Regions from separate parts of the Streptomyces sp. NPDC014733 genome, predicted to be linked through region 1. Evidence: riboswitches for the same ligand, from Rfam matches in the RefSeq annotation. Region 1 holds a riboswitch; each other region holds the start of a gene.
What was found. Region 1 has a riboswitch for cobalamin ahead of ACF1BH_RS14460 (prenyltransferase/squalene oxidase repeat-containing protein). Riboswitches for the same ligand answer to the same signal wherever they lie in the genome.
Positions count from the first base shown of each region.

Region 1 (7,368 bases):
CGACCGCGTGCAGCGCCTCGATCCGGCCGCGGCGGACGGCCAGCCGCCGCACCTCGGCGAGCGGCGCCCCGGGCGCGGCACCGTCCGGCGCACGGTCGGCGCCGCCACGCCGCCGCAGCAGTCCGGCCCGCTTCGGACGGCGGGTACGGGCCGGCGGAGCGGGCACCCCGCCCTCGGCCGGCGGCTCCGGGACCGCCGGCCGGTGCGGCTCGGTCCCCGCCAGCCGGGCGCGCAGCCCGGGGGCGCGGCGGCGGGCGTCGCGTACCGACAGCGGCAGCGGGGACCAGCCGGCCAGCGCCCCGAGCTCGACGACCGGCGGCCGGACCGGGGAGTGCGCCATCATCGCGGCGGGCGGGCCCTGCCGCGGCGCGGCGCCCGGCCCCGGCATCAGGATGACCTGGTCCGCGTACTGCACCACCCGCTCCAGACGGTGTTCGGCCAGCAGCACCGTCGTCCCCAGGTCGTGGACGAGGCGCTGGAGCACGGCGAGGACCTCCTCGGCGGCGGCCGGGTCCAGCGCGGACGTCGGCTCGTCGAGGACCAGCACCTTGGGGTGGGCGGTCAGCACCGACCCGATGGCCACCCGCTGCTGCTGCCCGCCGGAGAGCGTGGTCAGCGCGCGGTCCCGCAGCCCGGCCAGCCCCAGCAGGTCCAGCGTCTCCTCGACCCGGCGCCGCATCACGTCCGGCGCGAGCCCCAGCGACTCCATGCCGTACGCCAGCTCGTCCTCGACGGTGTCGGTGACGAACCGGTCCAGCGGGTCCTGCCCGACCGTGCCGACGACGTCGGCCAGTTCGCGCGGGGCGTGGGTACGGGTGTCCCGCCCGGCGACGGTGACGCGGCCGCGGAGCGTGCCGCCGGTGAAGTGCGGCACCAGCCCGCACACCGCGTTCAGCAGTGTCGACTTACCGACGCCGGAGGGGCCGACGAGGAGACACAGCTCCCCTTCGGCGACGGTCAGGTCGACCCCCTGCACGGCGGGCGCGGACGCCTCGCGGTAGGTGACCGAGACCTGCTCGAACCGGATCACTGGGCGTGCTCCTTCGTGGGGCGGTTGGAGGAGAGGGGACAGGGCGTGTGGGCGGGCCGCTCCCGGCGGGCGGGCGCCCGGCCGACGAGCCGCTCCCGGCCGGTGCCCGGCCCCGTACCGGAGGCCCGCCCGGGAGACTCCTGGCCGGCGGGCCGCTCCCCGGCGGGCCCTTCCCCGCCGGCGGTCCGTGCCCGCCCGGCGGCCCGGTCCCGGCCCCCGCCGTCCGGCCCCGCCCCGGGACCGCCGTCCGCCTCCCGTCCGGTCACGTCCGCCGGACGCGGCGCCACCCACGCGGGCAGCAGCCCGACGAGGACGGAGAGCGCCGGCCACAGCGGCAGCCGCGGCGCGGTCAGCGGCACCGCCGACGGGTGCAGCGCCTCGGGCGCGTAGCCGCCCGCCGCGATCAGCAGCGCCGCCACCGCCACGCCCGAACCCGCCACCAGCCAGGCCCGCACGCCCCACCGCTCGGGCCGGTAGCGGGTCCGCACCGAGCGGCGGCCGCCCAGCCACAGCCCCGCCAGCGCCGCCACCAGCCCGGCGATCAGCAGCGGCAGCCCCAGGCCCGCACCCGCCTGCGCCAGCAGGCCGTACGTCCCGGCGCACACGCCCAGCAGCCCGCCGAGCGTCAGCGCCGCCGTGATCCGCCGCACCGCGTGCGGCACCTCGGCCCGGCGGCCGTACCCCCGCGCGTCCATCGCCCCGGCCAGCGCCACCGAACGCTCCAACGCGCCCTCCAGCACCGGCAGCCCCACCTGGAGCAGCGCGGCGAACCCGCGGTCCGGGCGGCCGCGCAGCCGCCGCGCCGCCCGCAGCCGCCGCACGTCGGTGACCAGATGCGGGGCGAACGTCATCGCCACCACCACCGCCACGCCCGCCTCGTACAGCGCCCCCGGCAGCGACTTCAGCAGCCGCGCCGGGCTCGCCAGGGCGTTCGCGGCGCCCACACAGATCAGCAGGGTGGCCAGCTTCAGCCCGTCGTAGAGGGCGAAGACCATGCCCTCGGCGGTGACCCGGCCGCCGACCCGGACGCCCTGTGCCCAGTCGGGCAGCGGCAGCTCCGGCAGCGTCACCAGGGTGTGCGTCCCCGGGATCGGCGACCCCAGCAGGAACGCGAAGACCAGCCGGATGCCCAGCACCAGCAGCCCCAGCTTCACGAACGCGCCGTACGACCGGGCCCACGGCGCATCCGTCCGGCGCGCCGCCACGACATACCCGGCCACCGCGATCAGCAGCCCCAGCAGCAGCGGATTGGTCGTCCGCGACGCCGCCGCGGCCAGCCCCAGCGCCCACAGCCACCAGGCGCCCGCGTGCAGCGCCGTGCTCCGGGTGGCCTGCGGCGCCCTCATCCGCGCCGGCGACGGGTCTGCCACACCGCCGCCGCACCCAGCACCACGACCGCCGCGCCGCCACCGATCAGCCCGGCCGACGGCCCGCCGTCGCCGTCCGCCCCGGCCGCCGGCGCACCCGACGCCTCCGGCGCGGACTTCCCCCCACCGCTCACCTGCTCCGCGCACCCCGCCTTCGGATACCCGGCGACGCCGCACAGCAGCCCCTGCGCGTCGTACCGCAGCGGCTTCGCCACCGCGGCCAGCGCCTCACCGGCCGACGCGTCCTCGGGCACCCGCGCACACGCGGTCCGCTCCTTCGGCGGCCGCTCACCCTCCGGCGCGTCCGCCGCCGACCCGAAGTCGACGACGACACCGACCCGCTTCGTCCCGGAGTGCCGCGGCGTCCCGGAACACAGCTTCCCGAAATCGGCCGCGGCCCGCGGCCGGGCCACCGCGGACGACTCCGCGCTGACCGTGAACCGGAAACCGGCCACCGCGCCGTCCGCGGGCCGCAGCGTCGCCGGACCCTGCGTCGCGTACGCCCAGGTGCCGTCCGCGCCGTCCCAGAACGACCAGTACCGGTACGCCTGCCCCTGGGCCTGCGCCGGGCCCGCGCCCAGCGCCGATATGGCTCCGGCCAGCGCCAGCGCCAGCACACCGGCCCACCGCGCACGCCGCATCACTGCCCGCGCTTCCGGCGGCCGCTCATGAGGAACCCGATGCCCGCACCCGCGGCGAGCCCCACCGGCACCAGCCACCATGCGCTGATCGACCCGGTGCCCTTCTCCTTCGGCACCGCCTTCTCGCCGGCCTGCGACGGCTTCGGGCCGGTCGCGTTCAACGCCGCCACCAGGTCCGTACCGCCGAAGTCCCGCGGGTCGGTGCCCGTGGCGTGCGCGGCGAGGACCAGCTGCGCATACGCCGCCGGACCGGCCGGCTTCGCCCACGCCGGGCCGTTCTTCTCCAGCCACGCCAGCGGCTTCCGCGCCGCCGCGCCGTGCCCGCCGGCGGCCAGCGCCACCACCGCGTCCGCGGTGTTCCCGACGTCCGGCTGCGGCTTCGCGCCCGGCATCGCCGACATCAGGTGCTGCCCGTGGGCGTCCATCTCCCTCACCAGGTACGCGCTCGCCCCGGACGCGGCGGACCGCAGCGCGGCAGGGTCCGCCCCGGACGGCTCCTTCTTCCCGTCGCCGCACTCCGGCGCGGCCACCGGGGTGTCCGCGTCCTTGCCCGCCGCCGGGACGACGAAGCCCTTGCCGAGCGCACCGGTCGCCGCGGCGGCCGAGGCGTCCGCGTTGGCCGCCGCGCCCTTGAGCTGGAAGGTGAACGCACCCCGCTCGGCGGGCTTCACCGCGCACCCGAGCCGGAACGTCAGCAGCCCCTCGTACGGCGTGTGCCCCTTCGGCGACGTCACCTTCGCCGGGTCCTGGCCCGCCGCGGTGAGCGCGCCGATGACCACCGCGGTGGAGTTGGCGTCGCTCGCCGACCCGGGCAGCGACGGCCAGCCGCCGTCGTCGTTCTGCACCGACTTCAGCCAGTGCACCGCCTTCTCCACGGTCGCGCCGTGCCCGCCGAGCGCCGCCAGCGCCTGGACCGCCGCACCCGTCTGGTTGGTGTCCCGCATCGTCGAGGCGCCGCACGCCTTCGCGGTGTCGGCGCGGTACGCGGTGAACGCGCCGTCGGCGCACTGCTGGCCGGTCAGCCAGTCCACGGCCGCCGCGGCGGGCTCGACCCGCACGGTGTGCTGGGCGAGCAGCGCCAGCGACTGCCGCCACACGCCGTCGTACTGCGGATCGCCGGAGCCGTACAGGCCCGCGGGCAACTTGGGGGAGGGCGTCGGAGCGGCGAACGCGGTGGGCGCGGTCGCCGCGACGGGTACGAGCGCCGCGGCGCACACCACGGCGGCGCGGCGCAGCAGCGCGGCGCGGGAAGGGGCCAGGGGGGCCATCGTCGGTGCCTCTCAGTCGGTTCGCTCGGGGCGTCGCGGGGTGGGTGGCCACGCTCGGCCGTCCACCTCGCGACGGCCGGGGCCGTACACGAGGGCACCGGGCTCAGCTCCGTATACCTCGACGGTGCCGCCACCGGCGGGCCGCCGCACGCGGCCCGCCGGTGGCGGGAGCCTGTCGCGCCCCCTCGGGTGTTCCGGCTCGGACGGGGCGCGCGCACGGCGCACGTCCGCCCTGACGGTTGCGGGTCAGCGCCGGATTTTCACCGGCTTCCCCCGATCAGGCACGCATGGAGTTGTCCGCACATTTTAGCGGTCACCCGACCGGACCCACCGGGGACGGGGGTGCCGGCCACGGCCTCACGAGGGGCCGCGGGGTGCGGCGGGCACCGTCGTGGGGCGGCCGCGCGGGCCCGGCGCCACACGGCGAGACGGCCGTCCCGGGCACGCCGCCACCGGGGCACGCCGGCGGGCCCGGCCCCCGTCGGACGCCCCGCCGTGTCGTACGCCTCACACCGCCCGGTACGTCACCGGATCCGACCCGGGCACCGCCGCCGCCCGGCCCAGCACCGTCAGCCGCCGCAGATGCGCCTCGGCCTCCGCCACCGCGATGTTCCGCGAGGCGTACGGGATCCGCTCCCACGGCCGGTTCCACTCCATCGCCACCGTCAGCTGCCACAGCGTCAACGGCTCCGCCAGCAGCCGCACCAGCCCGCCGAGCCGCGCCTCGTGGTGCGCCAGCAGCGCCCGGGCCCGCCCCGCCGCATCGGTGAACGGATGCTGATGCGCGGGCAGCACCTCCGCCGGGGCGAGCCGCGCCACCCGCTCCAGCGACGCGAGGTAGTCGCCCAGCGGATCGGTCGGCGCCTCGCCCGGACTCTCGTACACCCCGATGTGCGGGCTGATCCCCGGCAGCAGATGATCACCGGAGAACAGCCGCCCGAACCCGGCGCCCGGACCGTCCCCGCGCGCCCCCGGAGCCCGCCCCGGATGCGCCTCCTCCAGATGCAGGCAGACATGCCCGGGCGTGTGCCCCGGCGTCCAGACGGCACGCAACCGGCGGCCGGGCAGCTCCAGCAGCTCCCCCGGGGCGAGGTGCCGGTCCGGCACCGCCGCCCGCCGGCCGGGCAACTCCCCGCCGCGTGCCGACCGCAACGGCGCGAGGTGCTCCTCCGGCGCCCCGGCGGCGGCCAGCTTCGCCAGCAGCTGCGCCCGCCAGGCGGCGGGCCGCGCCTCCCGGGTGCGCCGGACGATGTCGGCGTCCGCCTCGTGCATCGCGATCCAGGCACCGGACGCCTCCCGCACCGCGCCGGACAACCCGTGGTGGTCGGGGTGGTGGTGGGTGAGCAGCACCCCGTGGATGTCGGCGACGGCGAAGCCGCAGGCGGTGATCCCGGCGGTCAGCGCGGACCAGGAGGCGGGGTCGTCCCAGCCGGTGTCGATGAGCACCGGCCCGCGGTCGGTCTCCAGGAGGTGGACGAGGGTGTGGCCGAGCGGATTGCCGGGCAGCGGCACGGAGATGCTCCACACCCCGCCCCGGTGGTCGGTCACCTGCGTCATCCCGGTCCCCTCCCGGTGTGCCCGCCCGTCGGTTCACGTCCGCACGCACGCACCGGCCTCGCCGCGAACCGATGCGCGACGGCACTATAACGAGAACGCGTTCTCATGTACCGGTGGCCGCGGTGGTGACATCGGCACGGGCCCCGCCGCCGGTTCCCGGAGCCCTGTGGACTCCTGCTCCGGCAGGTGGTATCAGTTCAACGACCCATAACTGACGCGCCGTCAGAACCGCTGGGTGCCGCCCCGCCCGACCCGGCGGGCGGCCCGCGACGGCGCCGGACACGCATGACGCGCAGGCAGTTGACGGAAGCTACCGCCCCGCTCCCGGACACCGGACGGGGCGGCCGACCGCGGGAGGCGGCAGCCATGAGCGACCTCGTCGAACACGGCAAGCTCTACATAGGCGGTGCACTCGTCGACCCCGCCGGACCCGACACCCTCGACGTGATCTCCCCGCACACCGAACAGCTCATCGGCCGCGTCCCGCACGCCACCCGCACCGACGTCGACCGCGCCGTCACCGCCGCCCGCACCTCCTTCGACTCCGGCGTCTGGGCCGATGCCCCGCTCGACGAACGGATCGCGGTGATCACCCGCATCAAGGACGCCTTCGCCGTCCGCAGCGAGGAGATCGCCAAGGTCATCAGCGCCGAGAACGGCACCCCCTACACCTCCGGCGTGATGGTCCAGGCGCTCGCCGCGATGCTGGTCTGGGACGCCGCGCTGACCGTCGCCCGCGACTTCCCGTTCGAGGAACGCCGCGCCGGCATCCTCGGCCCGCTGCTCATCCGCCGCGAACCCGCCGGAGTCGTCGCCGCGGTCGTCCCCTGGAACGTCCCGCAGTTCACCGCCGCCGCCAAACTCGCCCCGGCGCTCCTCGCCGGCTGCTCCGTCGTCCTCAAGGTCTCGCCGGAGACCCCGCTCGACGCGTATCTCCTCGCCGACATCGCGACGGAGGCGGGCCTGCCGCCGGGCGTTCTGTCGATCCTCCCCGCCGACCGCGAGGTCAGCGAATACCTCGTCGCTCACCCCGGCGTCGACAAGGTGTCGTTCACCGGCTCCGTCGCCGCCGGCAAACGCGTCATGGAGGTCGCCGCCCGCAACCTCAGCCGCGTCACCCTGGAGCTGGGCGGCAAATCCGCCGCGGTGATCCTGCCCGACGCCGACCTCGACGCGGCGGTCGCCGGCATCACCCCGTTCGCCTGGATGATCAACGGCCAGGCGTGCGTCGCCCAGACCCGCATCCTCGCCCCGCGCTCCCACTACGACGAGATCGCCGACCGGTTCGCCGCCGCCGCGGACGCCCTCACCGTCGGCGACCCCCTCGACCCCGCCACCGAACTCGGCCCCCTCGTCACCCGCCGCCAGCAGCAACGCTCCCTCGACTACATCGCTCTCGGCCGGCAGGAGGGCGCCAAGCTCCTCGCCGGCGGCTCCGTCCCGGCCGACCGACCCACCGGCTGGTACGTCGAACCCACCCTCTTCGGCGACGTCACCCCCGCCAT
Region 1 is NZ_JBIBYO010000005.1:146,423-153,790, forward strand. It holds gene ACF1BH_RS14445 (ABC transporter ATP-binding protein) at 1-1,030, opposite strand, end outside; gene ACF1BH_RS14450 (CbiQ family ECF transporter T component) at 1,027-2,376, opposite strand; gene ACF1BH_RS14455 (SCO2322 family protein) at 2,373-3,038, opposite strand; gene ACF1BH_RS14460 (prenyltransferase/squalene oxidase repeat-containing protein) at 3,038-4,306, opposite strand; cobalamin riboswitch at 4,473-4,614, opposite strand; gene ACF1BH_RS14465 (MBL fold metallo-hydrolase) at 4,814-5,863, opposite strand; gene ACF1BH_RS14470 (aldehyde dehydrogenase) at 6,230-7,368, shown strand, end outside.

Region 2 (7,368 bases), on a different contig from region 1:
ACCTCGGCGAGGTCGGCGTCGGTGCGCCAGTCGCGGGAGTCGATGAGCTGGAGCAGGCCCGCGCCGTAGGTGCCGGGTCGGGAGCCGAAGATACGGGTGGTGGCGCGGCGTTCGTCGCCGTGGGCGGCGAGGTCGGCCTGGGCGTGCGCGCGGATGTAGTTGTCGGCGGCGGGCTCGTCCAGCCCGGCGGCGAGCCGTACCGCATCGTCGAGCAGACCGATGACGTGCGGGAACGCGTCGCGGAAGAAGCCGGAGATGCGGAGGGTGACGTCGATGCGGGGGCGGCCCAGCTCCGCCGGGGGGATGGGCTCCAGGCCGGTGACGCGGCGGGAGGCGTCGTCCCAGACGGGGCGGACGCCGAGCAGCGCGAGGGCCTCGGCGACGTCGTCCCCGGAGGTGCGCATGGCGCTGGTGCCCCAGAGGGAGAGGCCGACGGAGGTGGGCCACTCGCCGTTGTCGGCGCGGTAGCGCTCCAGGAGGGAGTCGGCGAGCGCCTGGCCGGTCTCCCAGGCGAGGCGGGACGGGACGGCCTTGGGGTCGACGGAGTAGAAGTTGCGGCCGGTCGGCAGGACGTTGACCAGGCCGCGCAGCGGGGAGCCGGACGGGCCCGCGGGGACGAAGCCGCCGTTCAGGGCGTGGACGGCGTGGTCGATCTCGGTGGTGGTCCCGGCGAGGCGCGGGACGACCTCGCGGGCGGCGAAGCCGAGGATCGCGGCGACCTGTTCGGGCTGCCCGGCGGCCACCTCGGCGACGGCGGACGGCGCCCAGCCGGCGGCCTCCATCGCCTGGACGAGGGCGCGGGCGCGCTCCTCCGCGTCGTCGGCGGCGGTGCGGGTCGCGGCGGACTCGTCCAGGCCCAGCGCCTCCCGCAGCCCGGGCAGCGCGGACGTACCGCCCCAGATCTGGCGGGCGCGGAGGATCGCGAGGACGAGGTTGACGCGCGCCTCACCGGTCGGGGCGGCGCCCAGGACGTGCAGACCGTCACGGATCTGGGCGTCCTTGACCTCGCAGAGCCAGCCGTCGACGTGCAGCAGGAAATCGTCGAAGCCGTCGTCGTCGGGGCGGGCCTCAAGGCCGAGGTCGTGGTCGAGCCTGGCGGCCTGGATGAGGGTCCAGATCTGCGCGCGGATCGCCGGGAGCTTCGCCGGGTCCATGGCGCTGATCTGCGCGTATTCGTCGAGGAGTTGTTCCAGGCGGGCGATGTCGCCGTACGAGTCGGCGCGTGCCATCGGCGGGACGAGGTGGTCGACGAGGGTGGCGTGGACGCGGCGCTTGGCCTGGGTGCCCTCGCCGGGGTCGTTGACGAGGAACGGGTAGATCAGCGGCAGGTCGCCGAGGGCGGCGTCCGGGCCGCAGGCGGCGGAGAGGCCCGCGTTCTTGCCGGGCAGCCACTCCAGGTTGCCGTGCTTGCCGAGGTGGATCATCGCGTCGGCGCCGAAGCCGCCGTCGTCGGCGGAGGCGGCGATCCAGCGGTAGGCGGCCAGGTAGTGGTGGGACGGCGGCAGATCGGGGTCGTGGTAGATCGCGATCGGGTTCTCGCCGAAGCCGCGCGGCGGCTGGATGAGGATCAGCAGGTTGCCGCGGCGCAGGGCGGCGAGGACGATGTCGCCCTCCGGGTTGCGGGAGCGGTCGAGGAACATCTCGCCGGGCGGCGGGCCCCAGTGCTGCTCGACGGAGTCGCGCAGCTCCTGGGGGAGCGTGGCGTACCAGCGCTTGTAGTCGGCGGCGGGGATCCGGACCGGGTTCTTGGCGAGCTGTTCCTCGGTCAGCCACTCCTGGTCGTGGCCGCCCGCCTCGATGAGGGCGTAGATCAGCTCGTCGCCGTCACCGGAGGCGAGACCCGGTACGTCCTCGTCACCGAAGTCGTAGCCCTCCTCACGCAGGCGGCGCAGGAGGGCGACGGCGGAGGCGGGGGTGTCGAGGCCGACGGCGTTGCCGATGCGGGAGTGCTTGGTGGGGTACGCGGAGAGGACCAGTGCCAGCTTCTTGTCCTTCGCCGGGATGTGGCGCAGGCGGGCGTGGCGGACGGCGATCCCGGCGACGCGGGCGGCGCGCTCGGGGTCGGCGGCGTACGTCGGCAGACCGTCCTCGTCGATCTCCTTGAAGGAGAACGGGACGGTGATCAGGCGGCCGTCGAACTCGGGTACGGCGATCTGGGTGGCGGCGTCCAGCGGCGAGAGGCCCTCGTCGTTCTCCTCCCAGGCGGCGCGGTTACCCGTCAGGCAGAGTGCCTGGAGGATCGGCACGTCCAGGGCGGCGAGCGCGCCCGCGTCCCAGGACTCGTCGTCGCCGCCGGCGGACGCCTCGGCCGGCTTGGTGCCGCCCGCGGCGAGGACGGTGGTGACGATGGCGTCGGCCGGGCGCAGCGCGTCGATCAGCTCGGGCTCGGGTGCGCGCAGCGAGGCGACGAAGAGCGGCAGCGGGCGGCCCCCGGCCTCCTCGATCTTGGTGCAGAGCGCGTCGACGAAGCCGGTGTTGCCGCTCATGTGGTGGGCGCGGTAGTAGAGCACCGGGACGAGCGGGCCGTCGATGTCCGTACGGGCCGCGGGCCGCTCCAGCTCGCCCCAGGTCGGCGCGGGCTGCGGCGGTTCGAAGCCGTGGCCGGTCAGCAGGACGGTGTCGGAGAGGAAGCGGGCGAGGCGGCCGAGGTTCTCGGGCCCGCCGTGCGCGAGGTAGGCGTGCGCCTCGGCGGCGGTGCCGACCGGAACGGTGGACGCCTCCATCAGCTGGGCGTCGGGGGCCTGTTCGCCGGAGAGGACGACGACGGGGCGGTGCTGGTCCTCGGCGAGGAGGAGGTTCAGGCCCTCCTCCCAGGCGCGGATGCCGCCGAGGAGGCGGACCACGACGAGGTCGACACCGTCGAGCAGCGCGGGGAGTTCGGCGAGGTCGAGGCGGGCCGGGTTGGCGAGCCGGAACGGCACGGGGCCGCCGGCGGCGCGGGCGCTGAGGAGATCGGTGTCGGAGGTCGACAGCAGCAGAAGCATGCGAGCGCAGAGCCTTCCTCGGGGTATCCGCGCCCCGGGTGGTTCGTTGGACGGCGGGAGTTCCTGACTCACCCGGCAGCTGCCGGGCTCACAGTGGCGGGACCGCGCCGGATTCGCACCGGGCTTCCTCCCTGAGAGCTGCCCCGTGGTCGGGAAAGCCCTCGTCGCCGTCTCCGGCGTCGGCGGGCCGGCTGACCCACCGAAGTGAATGGTAAGGGCTGGTCGGGGCGGTGGGGAGGGGGGCTTGGTGGCGAGGTGCGCGGTGGGTACCGGCGCCGTGGCGGATACCGGCGCCGTGGCAGGCGGGGCCCGCCCCCGGGAGGTGACCGGGGCGGGCCCCTGAGCCGGACCCCGTACGGGGTGCCCGTACGGGGGCGACGCGGGGATCGTCCGGGGCGCGCGGCCCCCTACGGGGTGCCCGTACGGGGGCCGGCTCAGGGATCCGGCGAGGGCGGATCAGGGGCGGTACGAGGGGCGGTTCCGGGGTGTCCGTCCAGGGGCGCGGGGGTTCGCCGGGGCGCCCGGGGCGGGGCCCGGGGCACCGTCGTCCCCGGTGGCGCGTCGGTATGCTCGCGGCCATGCCGCCCTCCCCCTCGAACCGGCCCCCCGGGGCCCAGCCACCGCTGCGCGAGCGCGGTGACGCCTGCCCGGGCGCGCTGCGGCTGCACGCGGCGGCGGACGGCGCGCTGGCCCGTGTCCGGCTGCCCGCAGGGGAGTTGACCGGGCGTCAGGCACGGGCGTTGGGGGATGCGGCGGAGCGGTTCGGGGACGGCGGGATCTCCCTCACCTCGCGCGGCAACGCGGAGCTGCGCGGCCTCGGCGACGGCTGCGGCGGCGCGCTGGCCGCGCTGCTGACCGATGCCGGTCTGCTGCCCTCCGTCCGCCATGAACGCGTCCGCAACCTCGTCGCCTCACCGCTCGCCGGAATCGACCGCCACACCCCGGCCGACGTGCGGCGCTGGGCCCGTGAGCTGGACGGACTGCTCTGCGGACAGGAGTGGACGACGCGGCTTTCGGGCCGCTTCCTCTTCGTCCTGGACGACGGCCGCGGCGATGTGGCGGGCCTGGGCGGCGATGTGACCTTGGTCGCAGAACCGGCGGCGCCGGGCGGCCCGGCAGCCGCGGCGCCGGAGGCGTCCGCGCTCCTCCTCCTCGGCGGGACCGGCGACCCCGGCGACGGGTCCGGCTCCGGCGACGGTCCCGGCCCGGCCCTCCGGATCGCGGGTGCCGATGCCGCCCGTGCCGCGCTCGGTGCCGCCCGTGCCTTCCTGGACGCGGTCGAGGCGAGCGGCAGCGGCGCCTGGCGGTTCCGGGATCTGCCGGGGGGCGCGGCGCCGACCGTGCGCGCCGTCGGCGAGCGGCTGCGCGCCGCCGGGATCCCCGCCGCGTACGTTCCGTCCGGCGAGGTCCCGGCCCGGCCGCGGCGGGGTGCCGGCACCCCGCCGCCCGGCCTCGTCGAAGGACCCGGCGGACGCCGTGCGCTGAGCGTCCCGGCGCCGCTGGGGCGGCTGACCGGCGCACAGTGGCGCCTCCTGGCCCGTACCGCCGCCGAAGGGGACGGCACGCTCCGGCTGACCCCGTGGCGCGGCGTCCTCGTCCCCGGGCTGACCGCACCGGTGGCCGCGGACCGGCTGCGGGAGTGCGCGGACGCGGGCCTGGTCACCGACCCGGACTCGCCCTGGTACCGGCTCGGCGCCTGCACCGGGCGCCCCGGGTGCGCCAAGTCCCTGACCGACGTACGGGCCGACGCGTCCGCCGTCGCCGCGGCCCTGGGGCGGGCCACCGCGCTGCCGGTGCAGTGGTCCGGCTGCGCGCGCCGCTGCGGCCACCCGCACGGCACCTGGATCGACGTCCTGGCGACCGACGGCGGCTACGACGTGACCGTGGTCCGCCCGGGGGCGCCGCCCGAGCCGCTCGCGACCGGCGCCACCGTGCGGCAGGTCGCGGACGCCGTCGCCCACCGGGTGCGCCCGCCGGCCCCCGGCACCGCGCCGTGACCGCCACCGGGCCGCGCGCCGGACCACCGCCCCAAGGGCGCGCACCCCTGGTGCCGCACCCCGCATCCGTATCCCGTTTCCCCACCCCACCACCGATCCACCACACCGAGGGCACCGTGTTCGACTACGAGAAGGACGGGGCGGCGATCTACCGCCAGTCCTTTGCCACCATCCGCGCCGAGGCCGACCTCGCGGGGCTGCCCGCCGACGTCAGCCGGGTCGCGGTCCGGATGATCCACGCCTGCGGCATGGTCGACCTCGTCCGCGACCTCGCCTTCTCCCCCGGCGTGGTGGCGAGCGCACGCGCCGCGCTGCGCGCCGGCGCGCCGGTCCTGTGCGACGCCAACATGGTCGCCAGCGGCGTCACCCGTAAGCGGCTGCCCGCCGGCAACGAGGTGGTGTGCACCCTCGCCGACCCGTCGGTGCCCGCGCTCGCCGCCGAGTTGGGGACCACCCGCAGCGCCGCCGCGCTGGAGCTGTGGCGGGACAAGCTGGACGGTGCGGTCGTCGCCGTCGGCAACGCCCCGACCGCGCTCTTCCGCCTCCTGGAGATGATCGAGGAGGGCGCGCCGCGGCCCGCCGCGGTGCTCGGCATACCCGTCGGCTTCATCGGCGCCGCCGAGTCCAAGGAGGCGCTGGCCGCCCATCCGTCGGGCCTGGAGCACCTGGTGGTGCGCGGACGGCGTGGCGGCAGCGCCATGGCCGCGGCCGCCGTCAACGCCCTGGCGAGCGAGGAGGAATGAGCGTGCCCGAGCAGCAGTCCGGCGCCCGCACCCCGGGCCGTCTCTACGGTGTGGGGCTCGGCCCCGGAGACCCGTCCCTGATGACCGTGAAGGCCGTCCGGGTCATCGCCGAGGCCGATGTGGTGGCGTACCACAGTGCGCGCCACGGCCGGTCCATCGCCCGCGCCATCGCCGCCGAGCATCTGCGCGCCGACCACATCGAGGAGGCGCTGGTCTACCCGGTCACCACCGAGTCGACCGACCACCCCGGCGGCTACCGCGGCGCCCTCGACGACTTCTACGAGGAGGCCGCGGCGCGGCTCGCCGCGCACCTGGACGCGGGCCGCACGGTCGCCGTGATCTCCGAGGGCGACCCGCTCTTCTACGGCTCGTACCAGCACATGCACAAGCGTCTGGCGCACCGTTACCCCACCGAGGTCGTCCCCGGCGTGACCTCGATCAACGCGGCCGCCGCCCGGCTGGGCAGGCCGCTGGTGGAGGCCGACGAGGTGCTGACGGTGCTGCCCGGCACGCTCCCCGAGGAGGAGCTGACGGCCCGGCTGGCCGCCACCGACTCCGCCGTCGTCATGAAGCTGGGCCGCACCTTCCCCACCGTCCGCCGGGCCATGGAACGCTCGGGCCGGCTGCCGGAGGCGCGCTACGTCGAACGCGCCACGATGGCAGGCGAACGGACCGGGGAGCTGGCGGACGTCGCCCCCGATTCCGTGCCGTACTTCGCGGTCGCGGTGGTGCCGAGCCGGGTCGCGGAGCGGGACGTCCCCGAGAGCGCGTCGGGGAGCGCCCCCGAGGGTGTGTCCGGGGCGCCCGGCGAGGCGGCGCACGCCCCGGAGAGCGGGCCCGGGGGCGCCCCCGAGAACGTGTCAGGGGCGCCCGGCGAAGCGGCGCACGCCCCCGGCGACGCGTCGGGGGACATGCCCGGGACCGGCTCCGGCGAGGTGGTCGTCGTCGGCACCGGACCGGCCGGACCGCTGTGGCTGACACCCGAGTCGCGGGGCGCGCTGGCCGCCGCCGACGACCTCGTCGGCTACACCACCTACCTGGACCGGGTGCCGCACCGCCCCGGTCAGCTGCGGCACGGCTCCGACAACAAGGTCGAGTCCGAGCGTGCCGAACTCGCCCTCGACCTGGCCCGCCGCGGCCGCCGGGTCGCGGTCGTCTCCGGTGGCGACCCGGGCGTCTTCGCGATGGCCACCGCCGTCCTGGAGGTCGCCGCCGAGGAGCGCTACCGGGCCGTGCCCGTACGGGTGCTGCCCGGGGTCACCGCCGCCAACGCCGCGGCGGCCAAGGCGGGCGCCCCGCTCGGCCACGACTACGCGGTCCTCTCCCTCTCCGACCGCCTCAAGCCCTGGGAGGTGATCGCCGAGCGGCTGCGCGCCGCGGCCGCCGCCGACCTCGTCCTGGCGCTCTACAACCCGGGTTCCCGCAGTCGCACCTGGCAGGTCGGCAAGGCGCGTGACCTGCTGCTGGAGCACCGTTCGCCGGACACCCCGGTCGTGCTGGGCCGCGATGTCGGCGGCCCGGAGGAGTCCGTCCGCACCGTCCGCCTCGCCGACCTCGACCCCGCCGAGGTCGACATGCGCACGATCCTGCTGATCGGGTCGTCGCAGACCCGGACGGCACCGCGCGCGGACGGCACCGCGTCCG
Region 2 is NZ_JBIBYO010000019.1:40,968-48,335, forward strand. It holds gene cobN (cobaltochelatase subunit CobN) at 1-2,984, opposite strand, end outside; cobalamin riboswitch at 3,021-3,148, opposite strand; gene cobG (precorrin-3B synthase) at 3,563-4,981, shown strand; gene ACF1BH_RS28790 (precorrin-8X methylmutase) at 5,098-5,724, shown strand; gene ACF1BH_RS28795 (precorrin-2 C(20)-methyltransferase) at 5,721-7,368, shown strand, end outside.
Region 2: another riboswitch for cobalamin. It lies ahead of cobN (cobaltochelatase subunit CobN); the one in region 1 lies ahead of ACF1BH_RS14460 (prenyltransferase/squalene oxidase repeat-containing protein).

Region 3 (7,368 bases), on a different contig from region 1:
CCCGCGCCGCCGGGCTGCTGGCGGACGGCCGGGCAGTGATACTCGCCGAGCCGACCAACCGCTTCACCAACCGCCTGACCGTCCTCGTCCGGATGGACCGGCCCGGCCCGCGGCGTACCGGCACCCTGACCCTGGAGGCCCTCGGTCCCGGCTACGACGTCGCGGACCTGACCCGCGGCCAGCTCCCGCCGCAGGTCACCGCCCACCTCGACGGTGTCGACTGGGCCCGCCACACACCGCCCCGCTGGCACGAGTGGCGGTTCACCGGCGACCGCTGCCCCGGTGGTGAGACGGCCCGCCGCCGACGCCGCCTCCAACGGCTGGCCACCCAGACCCTCGCCGACAGCGGGCAGCTGGACGGCCCGGCCGGACCCGCGCACGCCGAGGTATGGCTGCGGGAGCGCGGCTTCGGGCAGCTCTTCGGGCCCCAGCCGACCCGCGAGGCGCTGGCCCGCTACGCGCGGCGGCTGTTCGAGGACGCCTTCCTCCTCGCCCTGGCCCAGCCGAACCGGAACTGGCACTGCCTGGCCACCGCGTTCTCCGTCTTCGACAGCGCCCGCACCGTCTACTGGGACCTGGTCGACGGCGCACGCAAATACGCCGCGACGGCCCCGGCCGACCGGGACGAGGAGCGGATCGCGTGACCACCGAACCGATCTACCTCGACCACCAGGCGACCACGCCCCTGGATCCGCGCGTGCTGGAGGCGATGCTGCCGTTCCTCACCGGCGGGTACGGCAACCCCTCCAGCCCGCACGCCCTCGGACGCGACGCCGCGCGGGCCGTCCGCACCGCCCGCCGCCGCGTCGCCGAGTTGATCGGGGCCGGCAGCGAGCGCGAGATCGTCTTCACCTCCGGCGCCACCGAGGCCGACCACCTCGCGATCATCGGAACCGCCTTGGCCTCCCGTCCGTACGGCGGTCATGTCGTCACCACCGCGGTGGAGCACCGCGCGGTCCTCGGCGCCTGCCACCGGCTGGTCGACCACCACGGATACACGCTCACCCGCGTCGGCGTCGACCGCCACGGCCGCGTCGACCCCGCGGACATCGCGGCGGCTCTCACACGGGACACCGTCCTGGTGTCGGTGATGCATGCCAACAACGAGATCGGCACACTTCAGGACCTCACGGACATCGCCGGAATCACGGCACCGCGGCGCATCGCCCTGCACACCGACGCGGCCCAGAGCGCCGGTTGGCAGCTGCTGGACGTCACCGGCCTCGGCGTCGATCTCGCCTCGCTTTCCGCGCACAAACTCCACGGCCCCAAGGGGGGCGGAGCGCTCTACGTACGCGACGGTCTCCGCGTCACCGGCCTGCTGACCGGTGGCGGGCAGGAACGCGGGCTGCGGGCGGGCACCCCGGATGTCCCCGCACTCGTCGGTTTCGGCGCCGCGGCCCAGCTCGTCACCGCCGGTGTGCTGCCGCCTCCGTCCCATGTCCGGGCGTTGCGCGACCGCCTGCAGCGCAGCCTCCTGGAAGCGATCCCCGGCGCCGTCGTCAACGGACATCCGCACCGCAGACTCCCCGGAAACCTCAGTCTCACCCTGCCGGGCACCGAGGCCGCCGAGCTCCTCGACCGTGTACCGGGTGTCGCCGCGGCCACCGGCTCCGCCTGCAACACCGGCAGCGGCGAACCCTCCCACGTCCTCACCGCGATCGGGCTGACCCGCGAGCAGGCCCGCGCCACCCTGCGGCTCGGCGTCGGCCGCACCACGACCGGGAGCGACATCGAGCGCGCCGCCGGCCTGCTGGCCCGGGCCGCCCGCACCCCGCCCCCTCCCCTCCCGTAACCCACCAGGGCCGGGACACCCGCAAGCGTCCCGGCCCCTCGGGTTCGCTCGGGCCTGCCCGGTCAGAGGGCGTCCAGTTCACCGCGGACGGTGCGGGCCGCGGTGACCAGGTTCTCCAGGGAGGCGCGGGTCTCGGCCCAGCCGCGGGTCTTCAGGCCGCAGTCGGGGTTGACCCACAGGCGCTCGGCGGGGATCGCCTTGAGGCCGGTCCGCAGTAGTGCGGCGGCCTCCTCGGCGCTCGGTACGCGCGGGGAGTGGATGTCGTAGACACCCGGCCCCGCCTCGCGGGGGTAGCCGTGGGCGGCGAGTTCGCGGGCGACCTGCATGTGGGAGCGGGCCGCCTCCAGGCTGATGACGTCGGCGTCCAGATCGTCGATGGCCTGCACGATGTCGCCGAACTCGGCGTAGCACATGTGCGTGTGGATCTGGGTGTCCGGACGGACCCCGCCGGTGGTGAGGCGGAACGCCTCCGTGGCCCAGGACAGGTACCCGGCGCGGCCGGCGGCGCGCAGCGGCAGCGTCTCGCGCAGCGCCGGTTCGTCCACCTGGATGACCGGCGTACCGGCTGCCTCCAGGTCCCCGACCTCGTCGCGCAGCGCCAGCGCGACCTGGCGTGCGGTGTCGCCCAGCGGCTGGTCGTCGCGGACGAACGACCAGGCCAGCATGGTCACCGGACCGGTCAGCATCCCCTTGACGGGCCGCTCGGTGCAGGACTGCGCATACGTCGTCCAGCGCACCGTCATCGGCCCGGGGCGGGAGACGTCGCCGGCCAGGATCGGCGGCCGGACGTAGCGGGTGCCGTACGACTGGACCCATCCGTGCCGCGTGGCGAGGTAGCCGGTCAGCTGCTCGGCGAAGTACTGGACCATGTCGTTGCGCTCGGGCTCGCCGTGCACCAGGACGTCCAGCCCGGCCTTCTCCTGGAAGGCCAGCACCTCGCGGATCTCGGTGCGGATCCGCTCCTCGTACCCTTCGGTGCCGATCCGCCCGGCCCGCAGGTCGGCCCGCGCGGTGCGCACCTCGGTGGTCTGCGGGAACGAGCCGATGGTCGTCGTCGGCAGCAGCGGCAGTCCCAGGTGGGCGCGTTGGGCGGCGGCCCGCTCGGCGTACGGCTCCGAGCGGCGGGCGTCCGCGTCGGTGACGGCGGCGGCGCGGGCGCGGACCACCGGGTCACGGGTGAGGGGGGAGCGCGCCCGGGACGCCAGGTCGGCCTTGTTGGCGACCAGTTCGGCGGCGATCGCGCCGGTGCCGCGCGCCAGGCCCTCGGCGAGGGTGACGACCTCGGCGGCCTTCTGGCGGGCGAAGGCGAGCCAGCGCAGGACCTGCGGGTCGATGTCCCGCTCGGCGGTGGTGTCGAGGGGGACGTGCAGCAGCGAGCAGGAGGCCGCGACGTCGACCCGGTCGGCGAGCCCCAGCAGCGTGCCGAGGGTGGTCAGCGACGCGGTCAGATCGTTGACCCAGATGTTGCGGCCGTCGACGACCCCGGCCACCAGCCGCTTGCCGGGCAGCCCGCCGACGGCGGCGAGCGCGTCGAGGTTGGCGGCGGCGGGCCCGGTGAAGTCCAGTGCCAGCCCGTCCACCGGCGCCTTCGCCAGCACCGGCAGCGCGTCGCCGAGCCGGTCGAAGTAGGAGGCGACGAGGAGCTTCGGCCGGTCGGTGAGGGCGCCCAGCGCACGGTAGGCGCGGGCGGCGGCGTTCAGTTCGGCGGGCGTACGGTCCGCCACCAGCGCAGGCTCGTCCAGCTGTACCCAACCGGCACCGGCGGCCCGCAGATCGGCCAGGACCTCGGCGTAGACCGGCAGCAGCCGGTCCAGCAGCGTCAGCGGGTCGAAGTCCGCGGCCACCCCGGGGGCGGGCTTCGCCAGCAGGAGGTAGGTGACCGGGCCCACCAGCACCGGACGGGCCGTCAGCCCCAGCGCCAGGGCCTCCGTCAGCTCGCCCACCTGCTTGCCGGAGTCGGCCGTGAACACCGTGTTCGGACCCAGCTCGGGCACCAGGTAGTGGTAGTTGGTGTCGAACCACTTGGTCATCTCCAGCGGCGCGACGTCCTGCGTACCGCGCGCCATGGCGAAGTAGACGTCAAGGGGGCATCCCGGGTCCGGGCGGAGCGGGGAATGCGGGGAAGCGCCGGCGGCGACGGCCTCGCGGTGCCGCTCGGGGATCGCACCCACCATGACGGTGGTGTCGAGGACATGGTCGTAGTACGAGAAGTCGCCGGTCGGGACCGTGCCGATACCGGCGTCGGCCAGCTGCTGCCAGTGGGTGCGACGCAGCTCGGCGGCGGTGGCGCGCAGCGCGTCGGCGGTGACGCGGCCCTTCCAGTACCCCTCGACGGCCTTCTTCAGTTCCCGGTTCTGCCCCTGACGGGGGTAGCCGTACACGGTGGCCCGTGCTCCCGCGGCTGCGGACTCGGTGGTCACGGAGATCTCCTTCGCGAGATGAATCCCTGAGATCCCGGCGACGGGACGGAGCGCGAAGGGGTGACGGACCGGACGGAAACGACCGCGCGGTCCTCCGCCTGGTGTGTGTACGCCGACCCGCCCACGAGGTCACCGGGATGTCCGGGCACGCGGGGTGCGCACCCGGGCAGGTGGCAGGTCTTCGGACTCGCGGGCACGTCCTTCGGAGGAGGACACCTACTGGCCGTCGCTTCCCGGGCCCTGCGGACCCAGTGCGTATGACGGCGGTCGTTCCCGCTCACCGCTGCGGGGCAGTCCCGGATTCCCACCGGGTTCCCTCTTACGACGACCCGCCTGGCGGACGGGGCGAACCAGCTGCACCGGCCACCCTACGGGCCGACCGGCGCCGCGGTGGCGGTGCGTCCGCCCTCCGGACGGTGAGGTGGGACACGCCCCTCGCCCGCATGAAAAGCGCGAGGGCGGGGAAACCGCCCGCGCGTCTCCCGCCCCTCCGCCCCCGCCCCCCCCGTGCGGGCGCCTCCGTGCCGTGCCCGGTGGCGGGGGAGGGGCGGGGTGCGCCGGGGCTTCCCGGCGGGGCGGGCCGGTGCGGGTACCGGCCCGCCGGTCCTGCTCAGTGCCGCCCGGTGTCGATGACGCAGAAGCGGTTGCCCTCCGGGTCGGCGAGGACGACGAAGTCGGCGTCGTCCGGCGCGAGGTCCCACGCCACCCGCCGGGCGCCCAGCCCCACCAGCCGTTCGACCTCGGCGGCCTGGTCGGCGGCGTCCCCGGCGTAGAGGTCCAGATGGACCCGCGGCCGCTCCTGGACCGGCGTCACGCTCCGGCCCAGCGCCACCTGCACACCGTGCCCGGCGGCCGGTACGAGGACCGCCCAGTCGTCCTCGATCTCCTCGCGGGGGACGTATCCCAGCGCCTCGCCCCAGAACGCCGCGGCCCGGCGCACGTCCGAGACCCCCAACACCACGGAACCCACTGTCAGCATGGGCCGAGTCTCCCGCACCGCACGGCGCGCCGTGCGGGGGAGCGGACGGGAAAGCGCGCCCGGGCGCCGCGACCGGTCCGCGCTCGCCGCCCGCTCCGGCCCGGAATGCCGCCGTACGGGTGGCATGACACCCTGGCTGTGGCGTGGGCCCGGTGGCACGGAGGCCGGGACCGGCCGGGCCGAGGGCCGGTGTCCGGACGGTCCCGGAGACCGGGCGGCCGGTCGTCCCGCAGTACCGGGGCGGGCGGCCGCACCCTGAGTACGCAACCGAGCGAGGCGGTCACCATGGAGTTCGGCATCTTCACCGTCGGCGATGTGACGACCGACCCGACCACCGGCCGTACGCCGAGCGAGCACGAGCGCATCAAGGCCACGCTCGCCATCGCGGCCAAGGCCGAGGAGGTCGGTCTGGACGTGTTCGCCACCGGCGAGCACCACAATCCGCCGTTCGTACCGTCGTCGCCCACCACCCTCCTCGGGTATCTGGCGGCCCGCACCGAACGGATCGTCCTGTCCACCTCCACCACGCTGATCACCACCAACGACCCCGTGAAGATCGCCGAGGACTTCGCCTACCTCCAGCACCTAGCCGACGGCCGCGTCGACCTGATGCTGGGCCGCGGCAACACCGGGCCCGTCTACCCCTGGTTCGGCCAGGACATCCGCCAGGGCATCCCGCTCGCCATCGAGAACTACGCGCTGCTGCACCGGCTCTGGCGGGAGGACGTGGTCGACTGGGAGGGCAAGTTCCGCGGTCCGCTGCAGGGCTTCACCGCCACGCCCCGGCCGCTGGACGGCGTTCCCCCGTTCGTCTGGCACGGTTCGATCCGCTCCCCGGAGATCGCGGAACAGGCCGCGTACTACGGCGACGGCTTCTTCCACAACAACATCTTCTGGCCCATGTCCCACACCCAGCGGATGATCCGCCTCTACCGGCAGCGCTTCACCCACCACGGCCACGGCGCCCCCGACCAGGCCATCGTCGGCCTCGGCGGCCAGGCGTTCCTGCGCGCCAACTCCCAGGACGCGGTCCGTGAGTTCCGCCCGTACTTCGACAACGCGCCGGTCTACGGGCACGGTCCTTCCCTGGAGGAGTTCACGGAGCAGACGCCGCTGACCGTCGGCTCACCGCAGCAGGTCATCGAGCGGACCCTCGGCTTCCGCGACGCCGTCGGCGACTACCAGCGTCAGCTGTTCCTGATGGACCACGCCGGATTGCCGCTGAAGACCGTCCTGGAACAGCTCGATCTGCTCGGCGGTGAGGTCGTCCCCGTCCTCCGCAAGGAATTCGCGGCCCTCCGCCCGGCCGGGGTACCCGACTCGGCACCCCGCCACCCGGCCGTCGCGGCCCGGGAGGCGGACCCCGGCGCCGGCCCGGAGGCCACGTAGCGAGACCACCCGGCACGTACGGACCGGCCCCCCCCGCGCCGCGGGCGGCCGGTCCGTCAGGAAGCCGCCCCGCCGCCCAGCAACTGCTCCATCGGGACGACGTCCTCGAACTCGTCGCGCCGCACCCGCGCCCCGCAGCCCTGGACCAGCCGGGCGTAGTCCGCCGCCGCGGCCTCGACCCGGTTGCGCAGCGCCGTGCCCTGCTGGGCGGTGTCCGCGCCGAAATCGCTGGTCGCGGCGTAGACACCGCGGGGTGAGACGACGGCGTGCAGATAGGAGAACATCGGCCGCATCGCGTGCTCCAGCACCAGCGAATGCCGTTCCGTACCGCCGGTGGCGGCCATGAGCACCGGCATGTCGTCGAGCGTCCCCTCCGGCAGCACGTCGAAGAAGGACTTGAAGAGTCCGCTGAACGAGGCGTTGAAGGCGGGCGTCACCGCGATCACCCCGTCGGCCCGCGCCACCGTCTCGAACGCCTCCTCCAGCGGGCCGGTGGGGAAACCGGACAGCATCGCGTCCGTGATCGCCCGGCCCAGCGGCCGCAGCTCCACGAACGACGAGTCGACGTCCTGCCCCCGGTCCTCCAGCGCGGCGCGGACCGCGGCCTCCAGCCGGTCGGCGAGCAGCCGGGTCGAGGACGGCTCCCGCAGGCCCCCGCTGATGATCGCCAGATTCGTCATCGCGTCACGATCCTCCGTCCAGGGCGGCGTCGCACCGTGCCCGCGACGCGCACGCGGAACGCGCACGGACGGCCGCGCACTCCGCGCCGCCCGGCGCCGTTTCCC
Region 3 is NZ_JBIBYO010000004.1:107,005-114,372, reverse strand. It holds gene ACF1BH_RS11895 (hypothetical protein) at 1-644, shown strand, start outside; gene ACF1BH_RS11890 (cysteine desulfurase family protein) at 641-1,795, shown strand; gene metE (5-methyltetrahydropteroyltriglutamate--homocysteine S-methyltransferase) at 1,858-4,215, opposite strand; cobalamin riboswitch at 4,391-4,537, opposite strand; gene ACF1BH_RS11880 (VOC family protein) at 4,826-5,194, opposite strand; gene ACF1BH_RS11875 (LLM class flavin-dependent oxidoreductase) at 5,480-6,583, shown strand; gene ACF1BH_RS11870 (FMN reductase) at 6,640-7,263, opposite strand.
Region 3: another riboswitch for cobalamin. It lies ahead of metE (5-methyltetrahydropteroyltriglutamate--homocysteine S-methyltransferase); the one in region 1 lies ahead of ACF1BH_RS14460 (prenyltransferase/squalene oxidase repeat-containing protein).

Region 4 (7,368 bases), on a different contig from region 1:
GCCGCGGAACTTGTTGACGAGATACCCGGCGACCAGCGCCTGGTCCTCCTCGGACAGCAGCGCCGTCGTCCCGAAGAACGAGGCGAACACCCCGCCGCGGTCGATGTCGCCGACCACCACCACCGGCAGCCGCCCGGCGCGTGCGATGCCCATGTTGACGATGTCGGTGCGCCGCAGATTGATCTCCGCCGGGGAGCCCGCGCCCTCGCAGATCACCACGTCGTGGGTGCGCCGCAACTCGGCCAGGCAGTCGGTGACGGTCGCCAGCAGCTCCGCGCGTCCACCGGGCCGCGCGCCGCTGCCGGGGCGCCCGAAGTACCCCTGCGCGCTCATCTCGCCGACCGGTTTGCCGAGCAGCACCACCTGGCTGCTGCGGTCCCCGCCCGGCTTGAGCAGCACCGGGTTCATCAGCGCCGACGGCTCCACCCGGGCGGCCGCCGCCTGCATCGCCTGCGCCCGGCCGATCTCCGCGCCGTCCCGCGTCACGAACGAGTTCAGCGACATGTTCTGCGCCTTGAACGGGGCGACGTCCACGCCCTGCCGCACCAGCCAGCGGCAGATCCCCGCGGTCACCACGCTCTTGCCCGCGTCGGAGGTGGTCCCCGCGATCAGCAACCCGCCGCCGGTCATCCGCTCCTGCCCTTCCGCCGGGCGAGGGCCGGACGCGCCGCGCCCGCCAGCAGCCGCCCGGCCACCGTCACCGTCAACGCCAGCGCGCTCACCCGGCGCGAGAGCCGCACCGCCCGCGCGATGTCCTCGGTCGCGACGGGACGGCCCCCGCCGTTCAGCCGCGGCCGGTGCTCGACCCGTCCGCCGTACGCCAGCGTCCCGCCGAGCCGTACGCCGAGCGCACCCGCGAACGACGCCTCCACCGGGCCCGCGTTGGGGCTCGGATGGGCCCCGCCGTCGCGGCGCCAGGCCCGTGCGGCGCCGCGCCGGTCGGGGGCGGCGAGCACGGTGAGCGCGGCGGTCAGCCGTGAGCCGGGCCACCCGGCGACGTCGTCCAGCCGCGCCGAGGCCCAGCCGAACCGGCGGTGGCGGGGCGACTTGTGACCCACCATCGCGTCCAGGGTGTTCACCGCCCGGAACGCCACCAGGCCCGGGACGCCGCCGACGGCGCCCCACACCAGCGCGCCCACCACCGCGTCCGAGGTGTTCTCCGCGACGGACTCGACGACCGCCCGCGCCATCTGCGGCCCGTCCAGCGCCTGCGGATCGCGGCCGCACAGATGCGGCAGCCGCCGCCGTGCCCGGTCGAGGTCCCCGGCGGCCAGCGCGTCGCCGACGGCCCGCGCCTCCCGGCCCAGCGAGGTGCCGCCCAGCACCGACCAGACGGTGGCGGCGGTCAGCGCGGTGGTGGCGGCGGTCCGGGCGGGGGAGGGGACGGGCGCCGCGCCGCGTACCGCGCGCGTCAGCAGCGCGGCGCCGGCGGTCGCGCCGCCCGCGCAGAGCAGGGTGTGGAGGGCGCCACGGCCGCGGTGGTCGCGCCAGAGCCGGGCCTCGACGGCTGCCGCACCGCGCCCGAAGGCGGCCACCGGGTGGCCGCGCCGCGGGTCGGCGGCGAGCAGATCGCCGAGAAAGCCCAGGGCCGCACCGCACGCGTAGGTGGCGTGTTCGGCACGCATCGGATCAGACCGCCGTCACGCCTCGACGGAACTCCGACGGCACACGGAAGGATCTGCACGGGCGGCCAGGCATGGCGGTATGTCCTCACTCAGGGTCCGCGCCCTGGTTCGACGTGACGGCGACAGGAGTCTCCTGGCTCCCCGGATCGGCGCTTCCCCCGGCCTTCCGGCCCTGGCGCGCGCCCGTCGGGCGTGCACGAGGCGGACCGTGACCTTCGTCGGAGGAACGCTCCCCGGTGACAGTGGCGGGACCGCGCCGGATTCACACCGGACTTCCTCTGCTGTCGCCGATTGGCGTGGGAAGTCCACCATGCCCCGCCAACCCCGTCAACTCGCCCGTGACCTGCGACGCCGTGGTACCGCGGGGCTTGTGGCGGAGGCCACAGACCCCGTACGACGCACGGCGCCCGGCCACCGCGGGTTGCGGTGACCGGGCGCCGTGCGGGCCGCCGGACGGATCAGGCGGCGACGATCAGATAGATGCCGTACGCCACCGCGGCCGCGCAGACCGCGTAGGCGGCGAGGCCACCGATCCGCGCGCCGGTGCCCGGGGCGTCGGTGCCCGCGGCACCCGCCGTGGCGGCCGCGCCCTCGGTCCGGGTGCGGGCCGTGCCGACGATGCCGACCGTGAACAGGCCCACGATCCCGACCGTCACCACCAGGGTGACGCCGAAGACCTGGCCGAGAGCTGCCCAGTCGATGCTCATGCTGTGGTTCCTCAGGTTCGGGCGGTCAGCCGGCGGCTGTCGCGGTCGTGGCGCGCGGGGCGCTCGCGGCGGGGGCGGCCTCCTCGCCCTCGATGGGCGTGAGCGACCCGGCCGGGGGAGGGGTGACCGTCTGGAGGGCCGCGGTGACCACACCGGGCGGCTCCGTGACCTCGGACGCGTTGACGTTGGTGTGGTCGATGGGCTTGCGGCGGGACGCGGCCCAGATGGCGCCGCAGATGCCGAGCGCGAGGATCGCGACGGCGGTCACGCCCCAGTCGCCCTGGTCGGCCAGGAGCGCGGCACCGGCGGAGACCAGGCCCGCGGCCGGCAGCGTCAGGCACCAGGCCACGACCATCCGCACCGCCGTCGACCAGCGCACCACACCGCCCTTGCGGCCCAGACCCGAACCCATCACCGAGCCCGAGCAGACCTGGGTGGTGGAGAGCGCGAAGCCGAGGTGGGAGGAGGCCAGGATGGTGGCCGCGGCGCCGGTCTGGGCGGCGAAGCCCTGCGGCGGCTGGATGTCGGTGATGCCCTTGCCCATCGTGCGGATGATCCGCCAGCCGCCCAGGTAGGTGCCGAGGGCGATGGCCATACCGGCCGACGCGATGACCCACAGCGGCGGGTCGGCGTGCGGGGCGACCACACCGCCGGTGATCAGCGCGAGCGTGATCACACCCATCGTCTTCTGGGCGTCGTTCGTGCCGTGCGCCAGCGAGACCAGCGCCGCCGAGGCGATCTGCCCGGCGCGGTAGCCCTTGGCGGTCTCCTGCTCGTCGCGGCCCCGGGCCAGCCGGTACGTCAGCCGGGTCGCGGCCATCGACGCGATACCGGCGACCACCGGGGCGGCCACGGCCGGGATGAGGACCTTCATCACGACGGCGCCGCCGTGCACACCGTTGGTGCCCACGGACACCAGCGTGGCGCCGATCAGACCACCGAACAGGGCGTGGGAGGAGCTGGAGGGGAGGCCGGCGAGCCAGGTGAGGAGGTTCCAGACGATCGCGCCGACCAGACCGGCGAAGATCACTTCAGGTCTGATGCCGGCGCTTTCGTCGATGATCCCGCCGGAGATGGTCTTGGCGACCTCCACGGACAGGAACGCGCCGACGAGGTTGAGGACCGCCGACATCGCCACCGCGATCTTGGGCTGCAGCGCGCCGGTGGAGATGGTGGTGGCCATGGCGTTGGCCGTGTCGTGGAAGCCGTTCGTAAAGTCGAACACCAAGGCCGTGACGATCACGATCCCGATGAGAAGCGTGATGTGTTCCATTCACCCAGGCAATCAGTTCGATGGTCAGTGACGCCGGAAACGTACGAAGGGTGGGTGAACGGGAGGTGAACGTGGCCGGGCCCGGCAATGACACCACCGCAGTGTTCGGGAGGAGGTATCTCACACGTCACTTCCACACCATCCGTATGTGGCGCGAATGTGCTGCCGCACGGCCCGAATCCGGCTTGATCCCCGGCGCGTGCACGGCATCCGAACGACCCCGTCGCAGTGCGTCACCCCGCTGGTGAACGGCGTGCCCGCACCCCGCGCCCGCCCGGACCCGGTGCGATCCCCCGGCTCCCGCCCGACCCGCGCACCTGGCCGGAACACCCGGCCCCGCGCCTGCCTCCGTGGGCACCCCGTTGTTCGAGCGCGGCGCACGCCGCGGCGCTCCCCGAGCTTCCGTACGCCCGACCCGCACCACGCCGGCCCACCGCGGGAACCGGCTCCCCGGAACGGTCGCGCCGACCGGCCCGTACGGTGGCGCCCCCCCGCTGACGAACCCCCGGAGCGCCCGCACCTCCCCGGCCCGGCCCGTACGGTGACGGACCCGCGCCCGGACCGACCGGCCTCCGGGACGGCCGCCCGCCCCCGGCCCGGCCCGTACGGTGACGGCATCCCGCCCGCTCGCCCGTCCACGCACCCGGAGGAAGAAACCGTGCCCCGTACCGGCGCTCCCGCCCCGCACCCGGACCGGCCCGGCGCCGACGCGCTCGCCGCCGCCTGGGCGGACATCGTCGCCACCGCCCGCCGCACCGTCGCCGACGGCCTCGTCGTCGGCACCTCCGGCAACGTCTCGGCCCGCGTCGGCGACACCGTTCTCGTCACCCCCAGCGGCGTCCCCTACGACCGCCTCGGCCCCGGCGACCTCACCGCCGTCGACCTCGACGGCCGGCAGTGCGCGGGCACCCTCCCGCCCACCAGCGAACTCCCCCTGCACCTCGCCGTCTACCGCGCCACCGACGCCACCGCGCTCGTCCACACCCACGCCCCGCACGCCACCGCCGTCTCCGTCCTCGTCGACGAACTCCCGCCGGTCCACTACATGACCGCCGCCCTCGGCGGGCCCGTCCGCGTCGCCCCCTACGCCCCCTACGGCAGCGACGAACTGGCCGCCCACGCCCTCACGGCGCTGCGTGACCGCACCGCCTGCCTCCTCGCCCACCACGGCACGCTCGCCCACGGCGCCACCCTCGGCCAGGCGCTGGACCGCACCGCCCAACTGGAGTGGATGTGCCGGGTCTGGCTCCTCGCCTCCTCCGTCCCCGGCCGTACTCCCTCCCTCCTGACCGCCACCGACCTCGCCGAGACCGCCACCCGCCTCCGCGGTTACGGCCGCCACCCGGAGGACACCCCGTAGACCGGACCGGACCGGACCGGGCCCCGCCGCCGCGGACCGGGCCCCGGACGGCCGCCCGGACAGCGGTCGCGTCACCCGCTCGCCCCGCCCGCTGGCCGCCCCCGGCACCCCGCCCCACACTGAAGAGGTGCGCCTGGCTACTGCGGCGGCTGCGGCCGTCACCACCGTGATCGGTGCCGGGGCGGCCGCGGTGGCCGCCGGCCGGTACGCCGGGGGCGTCGCCCTCCGGCCCTCCCCCCAGGTGCCGTTCCCCGGGGACGCACGCCTGACCGTCCACGCCACCGGCGACGACACGGTCACCCTCACCCGCAGCCTGGCGTCGCTGCGCCCCGGCACCTACGGACTCTCCGGCCCCGGCTGCCATGCGATCGTCGGCCCGGTGGTTGAGCACGCCCCGCACCCCGCCGACACCGTCGTCCGCCGCCTGGAGCGGATCACCCACGGCACCCTCCCGCCCGGCACCCGGGTGCGCATCACCCCGCAGGTGTACGCCGGAAACCCTCGCGACGCCTTCGGCCTGACCTGCGCCGACGTCGACATCCCCGGCGAACTCGGGCCGCTGCCCGCGTGGTTCCTGCCGGGCGTCCGCGACACCTGGGTGATCACCGTGCACGGCATCGGCACCACCCGTGAACACCCGATGGTCGTCATGCCGTTCCTCCACCGCCACCGGCTGCCCGTCCTCGGCCTCGCCTACCGCAACGACGCGGGCGCCCCGCAGACCCCGGACCGGCTGCACCACCTCGGCGACTCCGAATGGCGCGACCTGGACGCCGCGATCCGCTACGCCGTCCGCTACGGCGCCCGGGACGTCGTCCTGCACGGCTGGTCCGCCGGGGCCACCATGGCGCTGCGCGCCGCCGCCCGCTCCGGTATGCGCGACCGCGTCCGCGGGCTCGTCCTGGACTCGCCGGTCCTCGACCGGCACGCCACCGTCCGCGCGCTGGCCGCCGCCCGGCACGTCCCGCGGGCCCTGCTGCCGCTCGCGGTCCGCGCCGCCGAGGGCCACACCGGACTCCCCGTCGACCGGCCCGGCGACGCCGTCGATCCGGACACCCTCACCGTCCCCACCCTTCTCTTCCACGGCCCGGACGACACCCTCGCCCCCTGGGCCGCCTCCCGCGCCCTCGCCGCGCGCCGCCCGGATCTCGTCACCCTCCACCCCGTGCCGCACGCCCCGCACGCGGCCATGTGGAACGCCGCCCCCGCCGTCTACGAGGAGGCGCTGCGCCGCTTCCTGACCCCGCTGATGTGACCGCCTCCGCCCGCACCCCTCTTCTCCGCGCGTACGGGGAAGCGCGGCGCGCGGGCGTACGGGGGGACAACTCCCCACAACCGTGATGGGTCGCCTGGATGAACCCCGCTGAGCGGGCCTTTTCCTGCCGTCCGATTGGGTTTTCGGGCCGTCAGCGGCAAGACTGCTCCTGTGACGTCCCGTACTCCGCGCGACTCCCGGCTCCGACTCGTCCCCAGGCAACCGATTGCCGCCGCCCGCCGGGCGGTGAGCACCCGGGCCGCCCGTCCGGCCCCACGCCCGCCCGAGGGCACCCCGCCGCCCGCGGAACTGGCGCGCCAGGCCCGCGCCGCGCTCTCCGGCGCGGCCCGGCTGGCCCACTGGGCCGACGGCGCCGGTGACGGACTACGGGCCGGGCGCGACGGCGCCCTCCCGGCGGCCGACGTGGACCGCGCCGCCGAGGCCCTCGGCCTGCCCGCCGCACAGGTGCGCGCCGACTGGGACCGCGCCCGCCTCGCCGGACTGATCGAGCTGCACGGCGGGCTGGCCCGCGCCGGCTGGCGGCTGCGCGCCTGGGACCGCGACGACACCGCCGCCCTCCGCGGCTGGGTCGCCCTCTTCGACGCCTGGTCGCTGGCGCTGCCGTCCCCCGAAGGCGCCGGGCCCGCCATCGTCGGCGAGGTCGTCGAGGCCGTACCGCAGCTGCTGTCGCTGCTCCACCTCTCCGCCGGTCCGGTGCGGCTCCAGGCGCTGCTGGACATGCTCGAACAGCGCGTCGCCGAACTGCGCACCGAGCGCTGCGAGGTGCCGTACGGGCCCCGCACCGAGTCCGCGGACGGCGCCGCGGAGGAGGCGCAGGCCCCGCTCACCGCCCTGCTGGACTGGGCGCTGGCCGCACTGACCGCGGTCGGCGCGCTGGTGCCCGCCGACGGCGCGGCCGCCCCGGCTCCCGCCCCGGACGACGCTGACGACGCCCGTGAGGCGCAGTTGACGCCGCTCGGCCACTGGTCGGTGTGGGTCAAGCTGGAGCAGATCTGCGTCGCGGCGCAGAGCCCGGCGGGCAACATCGAGCAGACCGCCGCCGCCATGCTCCGCGGCTGCGCCCGGCTGACCCCGGGCCCGGCCCGCGCGGAGTACCGCGCCTGGCTCGCGGCCCGCTCGGTCGGCTC
Region 4 is NZ_JBIBYO010000015.1:108,900-116,267, forward strand. It holds gene ACF1BH_RS26995 (cobyric acid synthase) at 1-630, opposite strand, end outside; gene ACF1BH_RS27000 (cobalamin biosynthesis protein) at 627-1,625, opposite strand; cobalamin riboswitch at 1,752-1,905, opposite strand; gene ACF1BH_RS27005 (hypothetical protein) at 2,084-2,332, opposite strand; gene ACF1BH_RS27010 (anion permease) at 2,358-3,605, opposite strand; gene ACF1BH_RS27015 (class II aldolase/adducin family protein) at 4,264-4,965, shown strand; gene ACF1BH_RS27020 (alpha/beta hydrolase) at 5,093-6,220, shown strand; gene ACF1BH_RS27025 (hypothetical protein) at 6,392-7,368, shown strand, end outside.
Region 4: another riboswitch for cobalamin. It lies ahead of ACF1BH_RS27000 (cobalamin biosynthesis protein); the one in region 1 lies ahead of ACF1BH_RS14460 (prenyltransferase/squalene oxidase repeat-containing protein).